DNA from 2 places in the Bacillus rugosus genome. Region 2 is predicted to be linked to the other one. Evidence: a T-box and tRNA genes for the amino acid it is inferred to sense, from the RefSeq annotation. Region 2 holds a T-box; the other holds one or more tRNA genes.
The links. A T-box is a leader RNA that pairs with one kind of tRNA and senses whether it is charged. The one in region 2 lies ahead of thrS (threonine--tRNA ligase), so its partner is inferred to be a tRNA-Thr.

Region 1 (8,193 bases), 580 kb from region 2:
TGATTTGCGAAGACAGGACGAGAAAGGAAAGCGGCAGCCCGGAGACGCCAATCGCAATGGTGGCTACCTGAAAATAAGCTTGAAAAGCGCCGCCGATTCCAGCTCCTAAGCATGCTGTTAAAAACGGGCGTCCAAGTGGCAGCGTGACTCCGAAAATAAGCGGTTCACCAATACCGAGCAGCCCCGACGGAAGCCCACCGGCGATTGCCTTCCTCAATGTTGTTTTTTTCGTTTTCACAAAGATGGCAAAGGCGGCGCCTACCTGTCCCGCGCCTCCCATAGCCAATATAGGGAGCAGAGGATCATTGCCGATTGAATTGATCAATTCCATGTGCACAGGCGTCAAGCCTTGATGCAGTCCAGTTACGACAAGAGGTAGGAAGGTAGCGCCCAGAATAAAGCCTGCAGCGATGCCGCCGATGTCCAAGATGGACAGAAGGCCGGATGTAATGGCATCAGAAATGAAGCCGCCTAAAGGCATAAATACGACATACGTTACGATTCCGGTGATTAACAGTGAGACGGTTGGGGTGACTATGATATCGAGTGATTGAGGAATAAAACGGCGGATAAATTGTTCGGTGTAAGCAATGAATATGGCTGCGAAAAGAACCCCGATCAGGCCTCCCCTGCCTGGAAGGAGCTGTTCTCCGAATAAACTGATCTTTGCGATCTCCGGATTCATAATCAAGATCCCTGCCAGAGCTCCAAGAGCGGGTGTCCCGCCAAATTCTTTCGATGCGTTAATGCCGACGAGAATGCCGAGGTAAGTGAACAATCCTGACCCGATGACTGTCAGGATAACAGCGACTTGTGATTCTGCAGAGAGCCAGCCGGCTTGAATGATTGCTTTGGTAATCCCAGTGATTAAACCGGAAGCGACGAGTGCAGGAATAAGAGGGATAAAGATGCTGGCAATTTTACGTAAGAAAAGTTTAAAAGGAGTAGCGTTTTTTCGGTTTATGTCGGCTTTCTTTTTGGCCGCTGCTTCTTTGACGTCGACACCTTCTTCTGCTGATACGAGCTTAGAGAAAGAGGCTGTGACATGGTTGACAACTCCTGTGCCGAGGATGATTTGTAAGGTTTCAGCTTCGACGACCCCAAAAACGCCGTCAAGCTCTCTTATAGCCTGAGCATCTGCTTTGCTTTCATTGTAAAGCGTAATTCGAAGGCGTGTCATGCAATGCGTATACGAGGAAATATTGGATTTTCCTCCGCATAGCTCGAGGATTTTCTTTGCGAGATGATGGTAGTTATTTTCTTTGCTCATCAAAACCCCTCCTCTTCAAGATGCCTTATTTTTTTCTCATAGATTGTATGGCTGCTCTCGTTTTATCGATATAACCGGTTGTTTCTTCATACTGCTCAGCCGCCATGCTTAAAAACAAAACATCGATCATAAAAAGCTGGGCGAGGCGGGAGGAAGTGGCTGCACTTCGAATTAAGGCTTCGTTGGAATGTGCTGTGTATAATGGGACATCAGCCAGCGCGGAGACGGATGTCTGGCTGTATTGTGTCAGGCTGATCGTTGTGATGCCTTTTTCCTTAGCCATCGTAATCAGTTCAATGATTTCCTGCGTCTCTCCTGAAAACGAAATGGCAAATACGATGTCACCCTTATCTGCATTTGCGATTAATGATGCCACAAGATGAGTGTCTGTGAACGCAGTTGCTAGTTTATGGATGCGAAGCCACTTTTGCTGGGCGTCCTTGGCGACAATGCCGGAAGCCCCGACGCCGATAAAATGCACAGTATGAGCTTTGAGAAGCAGAGAAACCGCTCGTTCAAGCTCTTTGTAGTCCATCAAGTCTGAAGTGTCCTGAATGGCTTGAATGGCATTGCCGGCCGCTTTTTCAGAAATGGAGGACAGAGGTTCGTGAGGCGCAATGTCCCGATAGCCTTGTACAGCAGGCTTTGCCAGATCGCCTGCCACTCTCATTTTTAAATCTTGAAATCCCTTTAGACCGAGTGATTTGCAGAGCCTGATGACGGCAGCGTCACTTGAATTGGCTAAGGCGCTGATTTCGCTGACAGTGCTTTCAATTGCTTTGTGGGGATGAGTTAGGATGTAATCCGCAAGTTTACGCTCGGATGGAGGGAGCTTGTGCTTCATTGATTGGATGATCGCTAAACCGCCTGTTGCCATTCTTGGTCTCTCCTTATTCTGAATGGTAATTTTCGATTGCTTTGTCTATAAAACCGTTTGTTTGATCAAGCAATGTTTTAGCTTGTTCCTGATCTGTGCTAGTTTTGAGCATGACGATTGCTGTTTTGACGTGATGATTGGCTTGTTCTAGAGTGTGTCTGGCTGTGTCGTATGAAGCGTTTGTAAGGCTTTGGATGATGCTGATGGCGCGTTCTTTTAGTTTTTTGTTGCTGATGTTGACGTCTACCATCAAGTTTTCGTAAACCTTGCCGATTTTGACCATTACAGCGGTAGATATCATGTTTAGAATCATTTTATGAGCAGTTGCGGCTTTCATACGTGTTGATCCTGTAATAGCCTCAGGTCCGACGACAACCTCAATGCTGTGATCCGCATCCTTGCTGATGGCCGAATGCTCATTACAGGTAAGGGCGACAGTGTGTGCTCCGACTTTGCGGGCGTATGTTAGGGCGCCCGCTGCATAAGGTGTACGGCCGCTTGCTGCGATGGCAATGACGGTGTCGTATGAAGTGAGTTGTATGTTTTTTAAATCTTCGGCTCCTGCTTCTTCACTGTCTTCAATGCCCTCTGCTGCCTGTAAAAATGCTTTGGGACCTCCAGCCATAATTCCGATGACCTGATCTGGGCTTACGCTGTAGGTGGGAGGACATTCAACAGCATCCATGACACCGAGTCTGCCGCTTGTGCCAGCGCCTGTGTATATGAGCCGGCCTCCATTTTGAAATGAGTCATACGCGCAGTCTACAGCTGTTTTAATATCGGGGAGAACCTGCTGAACGGCGGCTGCGACTTTTAAATCTTCGTTGTTGATCATTTTGAGGATGTCGAGTGTATTTGCTTTATGGATTTCAGCTGTTTGGCTATTGCGTGATTCCGTTGTAAGACGGTGAAGGTTTAATGGTTCTGACATGAGGATGCCCCCTGTTTAGAATAATGTATCTTAATATTCAGTATATTCATTTCTGTCATGATATTTCAACTATGTTTTTGCATTTTTGAAATTTTATTTCACTTCAGGCTATAAGAAATAATGAAGGATCAGCTGTTCTCCGAGCGGTCCGATTCTTCTCCTGCCTTTATCAAGGAACCCGCTTTTCATATAAAGGCGCTTTGCGCGTGTGTTCAGATGATTGACGGCCAAAATGATTTCATCGCACCATGGAAAATAACCGCTCACAAAAGAGGGAAGCTGAAGCATTGCTTTTTTTGCATAGCCTTTTCCGTGATGCACAGCGTTTAATGACAGGGAACTGAGCAGTAAAGCAAATGGATTGTTAGAATAGGGTGCCAGCGTTTCTTTTGATGTATGTAAAATGAAAAAACCGACTGGGAGATCGTCTTTTAAGATGATAACCGGATACCGGTCCCGTATGCTCAGGGCCTGAGTCAGCACCTCTTTGGGGAGAGAGGTAAAGCGTTTGTCATCGTTGTTAAGCGTGAATGATTGAAGCTCCGGCAAGTGTTCAGGCTTATAGAAGGATAAAGAAATGTCTAGAGTCATGTGGCGGCCTCCTTACAATATGTCGTCTAGCTGGTTTTCTGAAATGACGCGGTAGCCTGCTTGCTCTAACAGTGCGGCGGTCACTCCGCTGCCGGTGATTTTTGCGCCAGAGAATGTGCCGTTATAGATAAAACCGCTTCCGCACGATGGACTGTTTTCTTTTAATATGATGGCAGAGGCATTGATTTCTTTTGCATAAGCTAATGTCTTAGCGGCACCTTCCATATATAATTCTGTTACATCTTCTCCTGAAGCTGTCATGATTTTCGCGGTTCCATTGAGAACATCCTCGCCGGTGCCTCCGATAATTTCTGCAGGTTCACGAGGAGTTGAGAAGCCGCCAAGAAGCTCAGGGCAAGCCATAACTGCTTTATTTTCACCGACAAGTTTTCTGATTTTCTCTGATGCGGCGTGAGAGCCGTTGTATCTGCATTCAATGCCTCCAAGGCAAGAACTGACTAGGATCATATTGGTTTCTCCTCTCTTGCATCGTTTGTCTCTATCATAAAATAAATGACTAATGTTGGGAGGCTTTTTCAGTTAAAAAAGGAGTTAAAAAGTTTGAAAATAAAAAATTTAATTTTCCTCTTTACAAACAGGGGGTGACCTGTATATAATAACTTTTGTCAGCTCGACGAGAACACAAACGGCCCGTTGGTCAAGCGGTTAAGACACCGCCCTTTCACGGCGGTAACACGGGTTCGAATCCCGTACGGGTCACCATTTGGAGGATTAGCTCAGCTGGGAGAGCATCTGCCTTACAAGCAGAGGGTCGGCGGTTCGAGCCCGTCATCCTCCACCATCTTGCCGGTGTAGCTCAATTGGTAGAGCAACTGACTTGTAATCAGTAGGTTGGGGGTTCAAGTCCTCTTGCCGGCACTGTTTTTCTTAATATGAATATGGAGGGGTAGCGAAGTGGCTAAACGCGGCGGACTGTAAATCCGCTCCCTCAGGGTTCGGCAGTTCGAATCTGCCCCCCTCCACCATTATTGGGCTATAGCCAAGCGGTAAGGCAACGGACTTTGACTCCGTCATGCGTTGGTTCGAATCCAGCTAGCCCAGTCACAGACACCTTTGACCAAAAGGTGTCTTTTTTCTTTTTGAAAAATAATTCCAACTTCTAACTGTTCAGTCTGTATAATAATTTTAAAAATATGTTAAGGTAGTTTATTCACGAATTACCATCTACACCCTGCCAAAAATTTGTTAAACTTATTTTATAAAAAAATTGAAACCTTTTGAAACGAAGCTCGTATACATACAGACCGGTGAAGGCAGAGGTTAGATAAATATGGAAATGATGATTAAAAAGAGAATTAAACAAGTCAAAAAAGGCGACCAAGATGCATTTGCGGACATCGTAGATATTTACAAGGATAAAATTTATCAGCTTTGCTACCGTATGCTTGGTAATGTGCATGAGGCAGAGGATATAGCACAGGAGGCTTTCATCAGAGCGTACGTTAATATCGACAGTTTTGATATTAACCGGAAATTTTCAACTTGGCTTTATCGAATCGCGACCAACTTAACTATTGACCGCATTCGCAAAAAGAAGCCGGATTATTACCTCGATGCAGAGGTGGCTGGTACGGAAGGCTTGACCATGTATTCCCAAATCGCCGCAGATGGGGTATTGCCAGAGGATGCAGTTGTGTCACTGGAGCTCTCAAACACGATTCAGCAGAAAATTTTAAAGCTTCCTGACAAATACAGAACAGTTATCGTATTAAAGTATATTGATGAACTCTCATTAATTGAAATCGGCGAGATTCTGAACATTCCTGTGGGGACTGTGAAAACTCGGATTCACAGGGGCAGAGAGGCTCTTAGAAAACAATTAAGGGATCTTTAAGTGGGGTGATGAAATGAGCTGTCCTGAACAAATTGTGCAGCTTATGCATATGCATCTTGATGGAGATATCCTTCCAAAAGATGAACACGTATTAAATGAACATCTGGAGACATGCGAGAAATGCAGAAAGCATTTTTATGAGATGGAAAAATCTATAGCGCTCGTCCGGAGCACATCGCATGTCGAAGCCCCCGCGGATTTTACCGCTAATGTCATGGCGAAATTGCCTAAGGAGAAGAAAAGAGCTTCTGTGAAAAGGTGGTTCAGAACCCATCCTGTTATCGCAGCTGCTGCGGTATTCATCATTTTGATGGGCGGAGGTTTTTTTAACAGCTGGCATAATGACCACAATTTCAGCGTGTCCAAGCAGCCGAATCTTGTGGTGCATAATCACACTGTGACCGTGCCAGAAGGTGAGACGGTCAAAGGTGATGTCACTGTCAAAAACGGCAAGCTGATTATTAAAGGCAAAATAGACGGGAATGTAACCGTCGTAAACGGCGAAAAGTATATGGCCTCTGCTGGACAAGTCACCGGTCAGATTGAAGAAATCAATCAATTATTCGACTGGACATGGTACAAGATGAAGTCTGCGGGGAAAAGTGTAGTCAATGCATTAAATCCGAAAGGGAAAGAGTAAAGCGCTTCAGCCGCTTTGCTCTTTTTTATGGGCTGAACGGGCTGGCACATTTCACTTGCCAAATCGAAATGTGGTATAATGGGCTCGCTATGTAAAGTACATATGCGTAACACGTAAAACACAAAATACGAAATGACTGAAATCTTGGAGGACGAGGAAATGGCTTTTGAGGATATCCCTTTTTTGCAGTACCTCGGCAATGCCGTTGATATTCTCCTTGTTTGGTATGTGATATATAAATTGATTATGGTGATACGCGGCACGAAAGCGGTTCAGCTGTTAAAAGGAATTGTAGTGATCGTGCTTGTCCGTATGGCCAGCCAATATTTGGGCCTCAGCACGCTTCAATGGCTGATGGACCAAGCGATAACATGGGGATTTTTAGCAATTATTATTATTTTCCAGCCAGAGCTGAGAAGAGCGCTTGAACAGCTTGGCCGCGGCCGCTTTTTTTCTAGGAGCGGCACACCTGTAGAGGAAGCGCAGCAGAAAACAATTGAGGCCATTACAAAAGCAATCAATTATATGGCGAAACGCCGTATAGGCGCCCTGCTGACCATTGAGCGGGATACTGGAATGGGGGATTATATTGAGACGGGCATACCATTGAATGCAAAAGTCAGCTCTGAGCTGCTGATCAATATTTTTATCCCAAATACCCCGCTTCATGATGGTGCGGTGATTATGAAGAATAATGAGATTGCCGCGGCCGCCTGTTATCTGCCGCTTTCTGAAAGCCCGTTTATCTCAAAAGAACTGGGTACGCGGCACAGGGCGGCTGTGGGCATCAGTGAAGTAACAGACAGTTTGACAATTATTGTGTCTGAAGAGACCGGCGGCGTCAGTGTGGCGAAGAACGGAGACCTTCACAGAGAGCTGACGGAAGAAGCGTTGAAAGAAATGCTTGAAGCCGAGTTTAAGAAAAACACCAGAGACACTTCTTCTAACCGCTGGTATTGGAGGGGCAAGAAAAATGGATAAATTCTTAAACAACCGCTGGGCTGTGAAAATGATTGCTCTGCTTTTCGCGCTCTTGCTTTATGTGGCGGTTAACAGCAATCAAGCACCGACTCCAAAAAAACCTGGTGAATCTTTCTTTCCGACATCAACAACTGATGAAGCAACACTGACCGATATTCCGGTCAAAGCGTATTATGATGATGAAAATTACGTCGTGACAGGTGTTCCGCAAACGGTTAATGTCACGATAAAAGGCTCGACAAGCGCCGTGAAAAAGGCTAGACAGACTAAGAATTTTGAAATATATGCCGATATGGAAAATTTGAAAACCGGCACACATAAGGTTGAGCTAAAGGCCAAAAACGTGTCGGATGGGCTGACAATCTCAATCAATCCGTCTGTTACGACAGTTACCATTCAAGAACGGACGACCAAAAGCTTTCCCGTAGAAGTGGAGTACTACAATAAAAGCAAGATGAAAAAAGGCTATTCTCCGGAGCAGCCGATTGTCAGTCCGAAAAATGTTCAGATTACCGGATCTAAAAATGTGATTGATAATATTTCTCTTGTAAAAGCTTCAGTGAATTTGGAAAACGCAGATGAAACGATTGAAAAGGAAGCGAAAGTGACTGTCTATGATAAAGACGGAAACGCGCTTCCTGTCGACGTAGAGCCCTCTGTCATCAAGATTACCGTTCCGGTGACAAGCCCGAGTAAAAAGGTGCCCTTTAAAATTGAACGGACAGGAAGCCTTCCTGACGGTGTCAGCATAGCCAAAATTGAATCCAGTCCCAGTGAAGTAACGGTTTACGGCTCACAGGATGTATTGGATTCTCTTGAATTTATTGACGGCGTAAGCCTAGATTTAAGCAAAATTAACAAGGATTCCGATATCGAGGCAGATATTCCGCTTCCTGACGGCGTCAAAAAAATCTCGCCGTCAAAGGTGACTTTGCATATAGAGGTAGATAGTGAAGCGGATCAGAAGTTTGAGAATGTCTCTATTAAGACTGTAGGGCTGAGCGGCTCGCAAAACATTGAATTTCTAGATCCTGAATCGCAAGCGATA
Region 2 (8,193 bases):
TCGGCAGAAATTTAATTCCTTTTTCAACGGTGCTGCGGGCGTGCATGGCGCCAATATCAACGAATGCTTCTTTTTCCTCTACGTCTACGAATACGGGAGAAATGTTATCGAGGCTGAGTGCCCCTACACCGAAGCCGCCGTGTCCGTCTGTCGGGTCACTTTTGATAATATTAAACCCGATTGATTTTTTCTTTTTTTCTTCCATGAGTTCTACCTCCTACAAAAGCGGTTGAAATATTGCTGAAAACAGCTTTAAAATCGAATCTCTTCCGGCATTGAGCATCGGCCAAAGCACGTAAGATCCGAGCGGTGTCACAAACAGAACCAAAAAGACGATAAAGCCGTAGCTTTCCGCCTGCGTCATCTTGGCACGGACCCCCGGCGGAACTAGATCTTCAATAATCCGATAACCATCGAGCGGAGGAAGCGGCAGCAGATTAAATAAAAACAAGACAAGGTTCAGCTGTATCCAAATGGAAAAAAACTGATCCAGCCCCGTGCTGAACGCCGCAAACAGCTCCATTCCGTATGCATGCATCAACACTAACAAAAAGAAACCGATAAACGCAAGAATCAGGTTACTGACGGGTCCGGCGATAGATACGAGCACACCGGCAAGCCGCGGTTTCTTAAAGAAGCGGCGATTAACGGGAATAGGGCGCGCCCATCCGAAGCCGGCCACCAAGATCAAAATGGTTCCGAACGGATCAAGGTGTTTAATGGGATTGAGCGTCAGCCTTCCTTGTCTTTTCGCCGTATCGTCACCGAATTTGTATGCGACATAAGCGTGGGCAAGCTCGTGCATCGTAAACGACACAATTAACGTGATGACGAGGTATGGCATTAAAGATAACGGATAATATAAAAAACGGTCCAAGTGAGATATCCCTCTTTCTAAAAATGCAAGAATTTACTTTATTCAGTATACTATAAGAAGCCTCTTTTTCTAAAGAGAGGAAACGAGATAAAGGAGGATTCAGCACCCATGCCATACGTAACCGTCAAAATGCTCGAAGGCCGTACAGACGAGCAAAAACGCAATCTTGTCGAGAAAGTAACAGAAGCTGTAAAGGAAACTACAGGTGCTTCTGAAGAAAAAATTGTTGTATTTATAGAAGAAATGAGAAAAGACCATTATGCAGTCGCAGGCAAACGCCTGAGTGATATGGAATAGTCTCTATAAAGCCGGGGCTTTGCGCACCGGCTTTTTCTATCCCTATTGGGTCAGCTTCTCAATAATCGCTAAGAATGTCTTTTTCTCTTCGGCTGTCAAACGTTCAAACATGCCGTCAATCAGCTGCTGGCGGTTTTCGATCATTTGCTCAGCCGCTCCCCGGCCCGATTCAGAAAGCGTAATCCATACAGTACGGCGGTCATTGTTATTTCTGGATCTCTCAATAAACCCCTCCTGTTCTAAATGGTTCAGAGCGGTTGTTGTGGCAGAGGGAGACAGTGTGACTTCCTTCAGAATATCCTTTATGGTGCAGCTCCCATGTCTGTATATGATCCGCAAAATAAATCCTCTTACATTATTTACGTGTTTCGGAACGGTGGCTTCATCTAATTGCTTCGTGCTTTTCAAATATTTTGTAAGTGCGTGATCCAGCAAATTTGCTTCCAGTTTGTCATGGTCCATGTAGATTTCCCCATTTCGAGATGCATTCATAACATACGAACGATATGATTTACTTATTATTTTACTGATTCCGGATAGGGAAAGTCAAAAAAGCAAAATGAGAATTCACAGCTTTTCTCCTAGATCCTTCGATTTTTCACCTGTTTGACAAGGTTATCTTTAAACGTCTGAAAAGGAACGTGTTCATTCTGCTGATCTCCGAATTGGCGGACGTTTACTGCGCCTTCCTGTTCTTCATGATCCCCTAGCACCAGCACGTACGGGATTTTCTGCACCTGTGACTCTCTGATTTTGTAGCCCAGCTTCTCATTGCGCTCATCAATGCCAGCTCTTATCCCCAGCTGCTTCAGCTCTGCCTGCACCTTTCTGCAATAGTCCAAATGAACGTGCGAAACCGGTATGATTTGAACCTGAATCGGTGCGAGCCAGGCTGGGAATGCCCCGCCGAAATGCTCGATTAAAATGCCGAAGAAACGGTCGATTGAGCCGAATACCGCTCTGTGTATGACAACAGGACGAACCTTTTCATTGTGTTCATTAATATATGTTAAATCAAATTTTTCCGGCATTTGAAAATCAAGCTGAATTGTCGCACATTGATGGCTTCGTTTCAGGGCATCCCTTATGTGAAAATCAATTTTCGGACCGTAAAACGCTCCATCGCCTTCATTGATCTCATAAGGCAGACCGAGCTCCTCAAGGACGTTTGCCAAGGCACGTTCCGAAGCTTCCCAAAGGCTGTCATCGCCTAACGAATCCTCCGGGCGAGTCGAGAGTTCGACAGAATACTCGAAGCTAAATGTACGATATACCTCATCAATCAATCCAATCGCTTCTTTGATCTCACTCTCAATCTGATCCTCCCGAACAAAGATATGGGCGTCATCCTGGCAGAACGTCCGGACGCGAAGCATTCCGTTTAGAGCGCCGCTGTATTCATGGCGATGCACCTGGCCAAATTCCGCCATGCGAATCGGCAGATCCCGATACGAATACAGGCTGTTTTTAAAGATGAGCATATGTCCGGGACAATTCATCGGCTTCATTGCGAAACTTGTATCATCCACTTCTGAAAAATACATATTGTCGCGATAATGGTCCCAGTGTCCTGACTGCTCCCATAACCGCTGATTCATCATAAACGGCGTACGCACCTCATCGTAGCCGGCCTTTGTTTGCAGCTCACGCGAGAAGCGTTCCAGTTCATTGCGGACAATCTGCCCTTTCGGCAAGTAAAACGGCATCCCCGGCGCTTCTTCAGAAAACATAAACAGCCCTAGTTGTTTGCCCAGCTTGCGGTGGTCTCGTTTTGCCGCTTCTTCCAGCATATGCAGATGCGCATCGAGATCTTTTTTCTTGTGAAACGCAACCCCGTACACCCGCTGCAGAACTTCATTTTCGCTGTCTCCGCGCCAATAAGCGCCCGATAATCTTGTCAGTTTGAACGCCTTGATCATTCCTGTAGAAGGAAGATGCGGCCCGCGACACAGATCAATGAATTCTCCCTGCTGATACAGCGAGATATCCTCTCCGCGCGGAATATCCTTCAAAATCTCCAGCTTAAACGGCTCACCTTTTTTGGCAAACAGCTCTTCAGCCTCTTCGTAGGAAACCTCAATTCGTTTAATTTCCAAGTTTTCATTTATAATGTTTTTCATTTCTTTTTCGATGGTTTCTAAGTCTCCTGATGTCAAGCTTTGCTCAAGCTTCATGTCATAGTAGAAGCCGTCTTCAATCACTGGACCTATCCCCAATGACACTTCGCCGTGCAGACGTTTCACCGCTTGAGCCAGTACGTGCGCTGATGTGTGGCGAAGCACCTGCAAGCCTTCTTGGGAATCAAGTGTGATAATCGAAAGCTCAGCATCCTCCTCCAGCTTGAAACTGAGATCGACGAGCTTGCCGTTAACCTGACCCGCTGCCGCCTTCTTTTGCAGACTGGAACTGATAGAACCAGCTGCTTCTTTGATTGTGATGCCTTTCGGATATTCCTTGATCTGTCCGTCCGGAAGCTGAATGTGTACATGTTTACTCATTTTTAAACACTCCTTCATAATTGTTTATATAAAAAAACACACCCGTCCCGCTGTAAGGGACGAGTGTGTGATTAACCCGTGGTTCCACCCAAATTCCCGACAAACGCTATGTTGTCGGCTTGGTGCTGTAACGCAGCATAGACGGCATTGGATACTTTAGTTCCCCAATGCTGCTCCAAGGCGGTAAATGATCATCCTAAGCTGGGAAGCTCTCACCTTTCCTTCCCTCGCTGAAAACCGTAATAATCATTCATGTCCTTTTCATTGCATGTATTCAATTCATAAAAAAACACACCCGTCCCGCTGTAAGGGACGAGTGTGTGATTAACCCGTGGTTCCACCCAAATTCCCGACAAACGCTATGTTGTCGGCTTGGTGCTGTAACGCAGCATAGACGGCATTGGATACTTCAGTTCACCAATGCTGCTCCAAGGCGGTAAACGATATTCCTAAGCTGGGAAGCTCTCACCTTTCCTTCCCTCTCTGAAAACCGTAAATATCATTCATGTCCTTTTCTTCGCATGTATTTAGTTCATATAAAAAAACACACCCATCCCTCTAAAAGGGACGAATGTGTTTATTATCCGTGGTTCCACCCAAATTCCCGATCAACACACATGGTGTATCGGCTTTAAGGTGCTGTAACGCAGCATGACGGTATCAGATACTTGATTTCCCCGATACGGCTCAAAGGCGGTAAGCTGCTTTCCCTGCGTTAGGAAGATCTCAGCTGTCCTTCCCTCTCTGGAAACCGTAAAAAGCATCTCATGTCCTTATCAGCGCCTGTATACATTACTGATCGTTTGGTGATTTCATATATTTTACAATACATTTCCTGATACAGCAATCTGTTTTGTTAAAAAAAGCAAAAGAAACGGTTCATTTCTTTTGCTTGGTATGGTTAACAAATCTGCTTCAGTTCCTCTATGTATTGAAGCGCTTCGTCATATTCTTCATTTGTATACTTTTGCTTGCTTTTGATTGTAAAGACTTTTTCTTTCTTTTCCTCATCCTCAAGCCCGTCAAAGTAAAGGATCGTGGAAACCAGCTCTAAAAATCGTGATGAACGGTTGTTTACACTTTCGATATACCCTTTGATATCTGGCATATCTAAATCAGCATGGTCTAAAAATTCAGAGCCTGTCTCAGTCAGGGAATAACGGTATTGAAAGTAGCCGCCCTTTTTTTCCTTCACCTCATGCAGAAATCCAAGGTTGCACAGCTCTTCAATCTGGAGCGTCAGTTCCTCTGAATACGGTCCGTAAAAGTGAAAATCATATTTCTCATAGAAAGGAAACTGCATTTTCTTTGCGATATAAATCATTTTCTGCAGCTTCTTCCGCCCGATGATTTCTCCAGAATCCGAGAACACCTTCATCAGTTTTGCATGTTCTTTCAACAAATTCCCGACATCTCCTTTTTCCTTCTTTCCAATTTCTATGTCAGTCCCAGCAGCTGCCGGATTTTCATTTTCGCTTCCGGATGTTCAGAGCCGTCACAAATCAGGTCCTTCGGATAGTACAGCTTGTGGTCCGTCCGCCGTTTTCCGGAGATGGATTCCACAATAGCCGATTGTCTGGACAGCTCTTTAATTTGGCCGTTTTGCGTCAAGAGATGGATCGGCAGACGCTCCTCTTCCTCTCCAGGACGGTAAAAATCGTATGGCAGATCTGAAGAAGAATCAACGACCAAATAATAGCTCGGATCGATTCCCGCCTCTTTGAACAATGAGGTCAGCTCAAAATAAGCCGACATTTCTTCATTCGGATTGAATTCAACGTATTGGAACAGCTGGCGGTTAATGAATCTGCGGCACAAATCGGATAGAATCGAATCTTCTTCATCCTCCCAGGCCTGGAAGTAATACAAAATAATAGATTCATCCAGCTTCACATAATCCTCCAGTGTCAATTTCCCTTCAAAAATAGAATAGAAATGGACCGGAGCGTGAGTGAAGACATAGCCTTCATCGTGCAGCTGCTTCGCCCTGTGAAGAATCTTCGTTAAAATAACCTCTGCGCTTCTTGTCACAGGATGGAAATACACCTGCCAATACATTTGATAGCGGCTCATGATATAGTCTTCGACAGCGTGCATCCCGCTTTCTTTAATGACGATCTGATCCTCGCGCGGGCGCATCACCCGAAGAATCCGCTCCATATCAAAATGGCCGTAGCTGACGCCCGTATAATAAGCGTCGCGCTGCAGGTAATCCATGCGGTCTGCGTCTATCTGACTCGAAATCAGGCTGACCACTTGCTTGTTTTTATATGTTTTGGCAATGACTTCAGCAACATCCTGCGGGAAACTAGGGCTCACTTTTCTAAGCACCTGATTGACCTCTGTATCCCCCAAAATGATATCTCTTGTAAAATCTTCGTGGTCAAGGTGAAAGACTTTCTCAAATGAATGCGAGAACGGCCCGTGCCCGAGATCATGAAGCAGCGCCGCGGCCAAACAGAGTTCGCGCTCACTGTCATCCCATTCAGGGCGGCCTTTAAAGACGTCATCAACCATTCTCCTGACAATTTCATAGACACCGAGAGAATGGTTGAACCGGCTGTGCTCAGCGCCATGGAACGTCAAATACGTCGTGCCGAGCTGCTTGATTCTGCGGAGACGCTGAAATTCACGGGTCCCGATCAAATCCCATATCAGCTTGTCCCGTACATGAACATAGCGGTGCACCGGATCTTTAAACACTTTTTCTTCTGATAATTTTCCATTTGGATACGCCATCGTCATTCCCTCTTTTTTTTAGCCGTGTTTCTATTATATCGACTCTATTCTTTGAAAACATCCTTGAATTTGCCCGGCGATTTGTTCCATCTTCACGAAAAACACATGATGTGAAGCAAAAAAGCCTGACCCGAAGGCCTAGGCTAAGAAAAAATATGTTTTTACTTTTTTATTTTCTTTTTTACTTTGTCAATCAGCTCATCCTCTGTCGGAGCTGACAGCGGGCGATTGTTCACAAAAGCAAATGATTTTTTCCGTCCGGGCCCGCAATAAGATTGGCATCCTACCTCAACCTTTGCGTCCGGGTCCACTTCTTTTAAACGCGGCAGCAAGGTTTTGATATTAGTGGCTTGGCAATCATCACACACTCGAAATTCATTAGCCATGACGTACGCTTCCCTTCATTTCTATGTTCATCTATGTGAATAACCTAAAATGCTTTTCAAAAAAATCACATCACTCTTCATTTTACAAGGATTCGACTGTTCCTGCAAGCCGCTCCATCCTTCGTATCTCCTATTCTTTCAGCCAATTTGTATAAATATTTTCCAACCTGGACATTCTAATACCATGAAAAGAAAAATGGGAGTTGAGATAAATGACAAAACAGCGACAAGACGCTTGGTCAGAAGAAAATGATCTGCTTTTAGCCGAAACAGTGCTTCGGCATGTAAGGGAGGGCAGCACTCAGCTGAACGCCTTTGAAGAAGTCGGCGATAAATTAAACCGGACATCTGCAGCCTGCGGATTCAGATGGAACGCGGTAGTCCGCCACCAATATGAAAAAGCGCTGCAGCTTGCGAAAAAACAGCGAAAACAGCGGATGAGAGCGCTCGGAAACGGACAGTCTGCGAAAAAAAGGCTATTATATCAGCCTCCTGCGGTTGATCCTGAAATCATTCAAGATTCCGCTGCAGAGGAGCCGGTTAAAACAGACGCACCATCAGCTGAGAATGAGCAGCAGCCTTTAATGTCAGGCGAACACATGCCTTTTGTAGATGAAAGCTTTAAGGAAGAGTTAGCTAGTCTATCACACTTATTGTCTCCCCAAACACCTGCAGCTGCGCCTGAGATGACAATGAATGATGTGATCCGCTTCCTGCAGAATTACGATGGCAATAACGAGCAATCATCAGCTTTAAAAATGGAAAATGAACGTTTAAAGAAAGAAAATCAGGAATTGCAAAGCAAAACGGAACAGCTTGAGGCAGAAGTACAAAAGCTTGAAAAAGACCAGAAAACGATCCAAGAAGATTATGAAACCTTGGTGAAAATTATGAATAGAGCCAGAAAGCTAGTTTTATTTGAAGAAGATGAACATGCCTCTCCGTCCTTCAAAATGGACCGAAACGGCAATTTAGAAAAAATGGCAGAGTAAGTTAGAAAAATCCCAAAACAGCAGCCGGTTTTGGGATTTTCGCCATGTGCAAAATCCCCTTTTCTATAGAGAAAAGAGGATTTTAACTTTTTGCAGCGAACCTCGCTATTCTTGTAAAATGAGGCCAAGCTTATGTGAATCTATTAAGACATGTGAGCTGCCTCGGCCGCTTTTTGTTTCCGAGGCACAGCGGAAATGACCAGAAGCCCAAGCATCATCAGTGCAATGCCGAGCCACGAGGAGAGTGAAAGCATTTCACCTATGAAAAACACGCCCAGCAATGAGGCCGTCAGCGGTTCAGCTAAAGACAGCGTGACCGCCGCCGAGGCCGGAACCCCAGTAAGCCCTTTCGCAAACAAGAAGTATGCGGCGCATGTTGCTATTAAACCGATGTAAAGGCTCGT

Region 1: it has a tRNA-Thr gene. The T-box ahead of thrS (threonine--tRNA ligase) is inferred to sense a tRNA for this amino acid. The anticodon was not compared.

What each region holds. Positions count from the first base shown of each region.
Region 1 is NZ_CP096590.1:193,904-202,096, forward strand. It holds gene M0696_RS01080 (PTS transporter subunit EIIC) at 1-1,270, opposite strand, end outside; gene M0696_RS01085 (MurR/RpiR family transcriptional regulator) at 1,296-2,147, opposite strand; gene murQ (N-acetylmuramic acid 6-phosphate etherase) at 2,161-3,078, opposite strand; gene M0696_RS01095 (GNAT family N-acetyltransferase) at 3,187-3,669, opposite strand; gene M0696_RS01100 (2-thiouracil desulfurase family protein) at 3,682-4,137, opposite strand; tRNA gene M0696_RS01105 (tRNA-Glu) at 4,318-4,392, shown strand; tRNA gene M0696_RS01110 (tRNA-Val) at 4,396-4,471, shown strand; tRNA gene M0696_RS01115 (tRNA-Thr) at 4,476-4,548, shown strand; tRNA gene M0696_RS01120 (tRNA-Tyr) at 4,571-4,655, shown strand; tRNA gene M0696_RS01125 (tRNA-Gln) at 4,660-4,731, shown strand; gene sigW (RNA polymerase sigma factor SigW) at 4,961-5,524, shown strand; gene rsiW (anti-sigma-W factor RsiW) at 5,538-6,164, shown strand; gene cdaA (diadenylate cyclase CdaA) at 6,324-7,145, shown strand; gene cdaR (CdaA regulatory protein CdaR) at 7,138-8,193, shown strand, end outside.
Region 2 is NZ_CP096590.1:3,764,198-3,772,390, forward strand. It holds gene M0696_RS19075 (YwhD family protein) at 1-205, opposite strand, end outside; gene M0696_RS19080 (site-2 protease family protein) at 218-877, opposite strand; gene M0696_RS19085 (2-hydroxymuconate tautomerase) at 986-1,174, shown strand; gene M0696_RS19090 (MarR family transcriptional regulator) at 1,217-1,636, opposite strand; gene thrS (threonine--tRNA ligase) at 1,756-3,672, opposite strand; T-box leader at 3,725-3,946, opposite strand; T-box leader at 3,978-4,199, opposite strand; T-box leader at 4,233-4,461, opposite strand; gene M0696_RS19105 (YwgA family protein) at 4,574-5,074, opposite strand; gene M0696_RS19110 (HD domain-containing protein) at 5,110-6,411, opposite strand; gene M0696_RS19115 (YuzB family protein) at 6,573-6,797, opposite strand; gene rsfA (prespore-specific transcription regulator RsfA) at 7,010-7,789, shown strand; gene M0696_RS19125 (carboxylate/amino acid/amine transporter) at 7,933-8,193, opposite strand, start outside.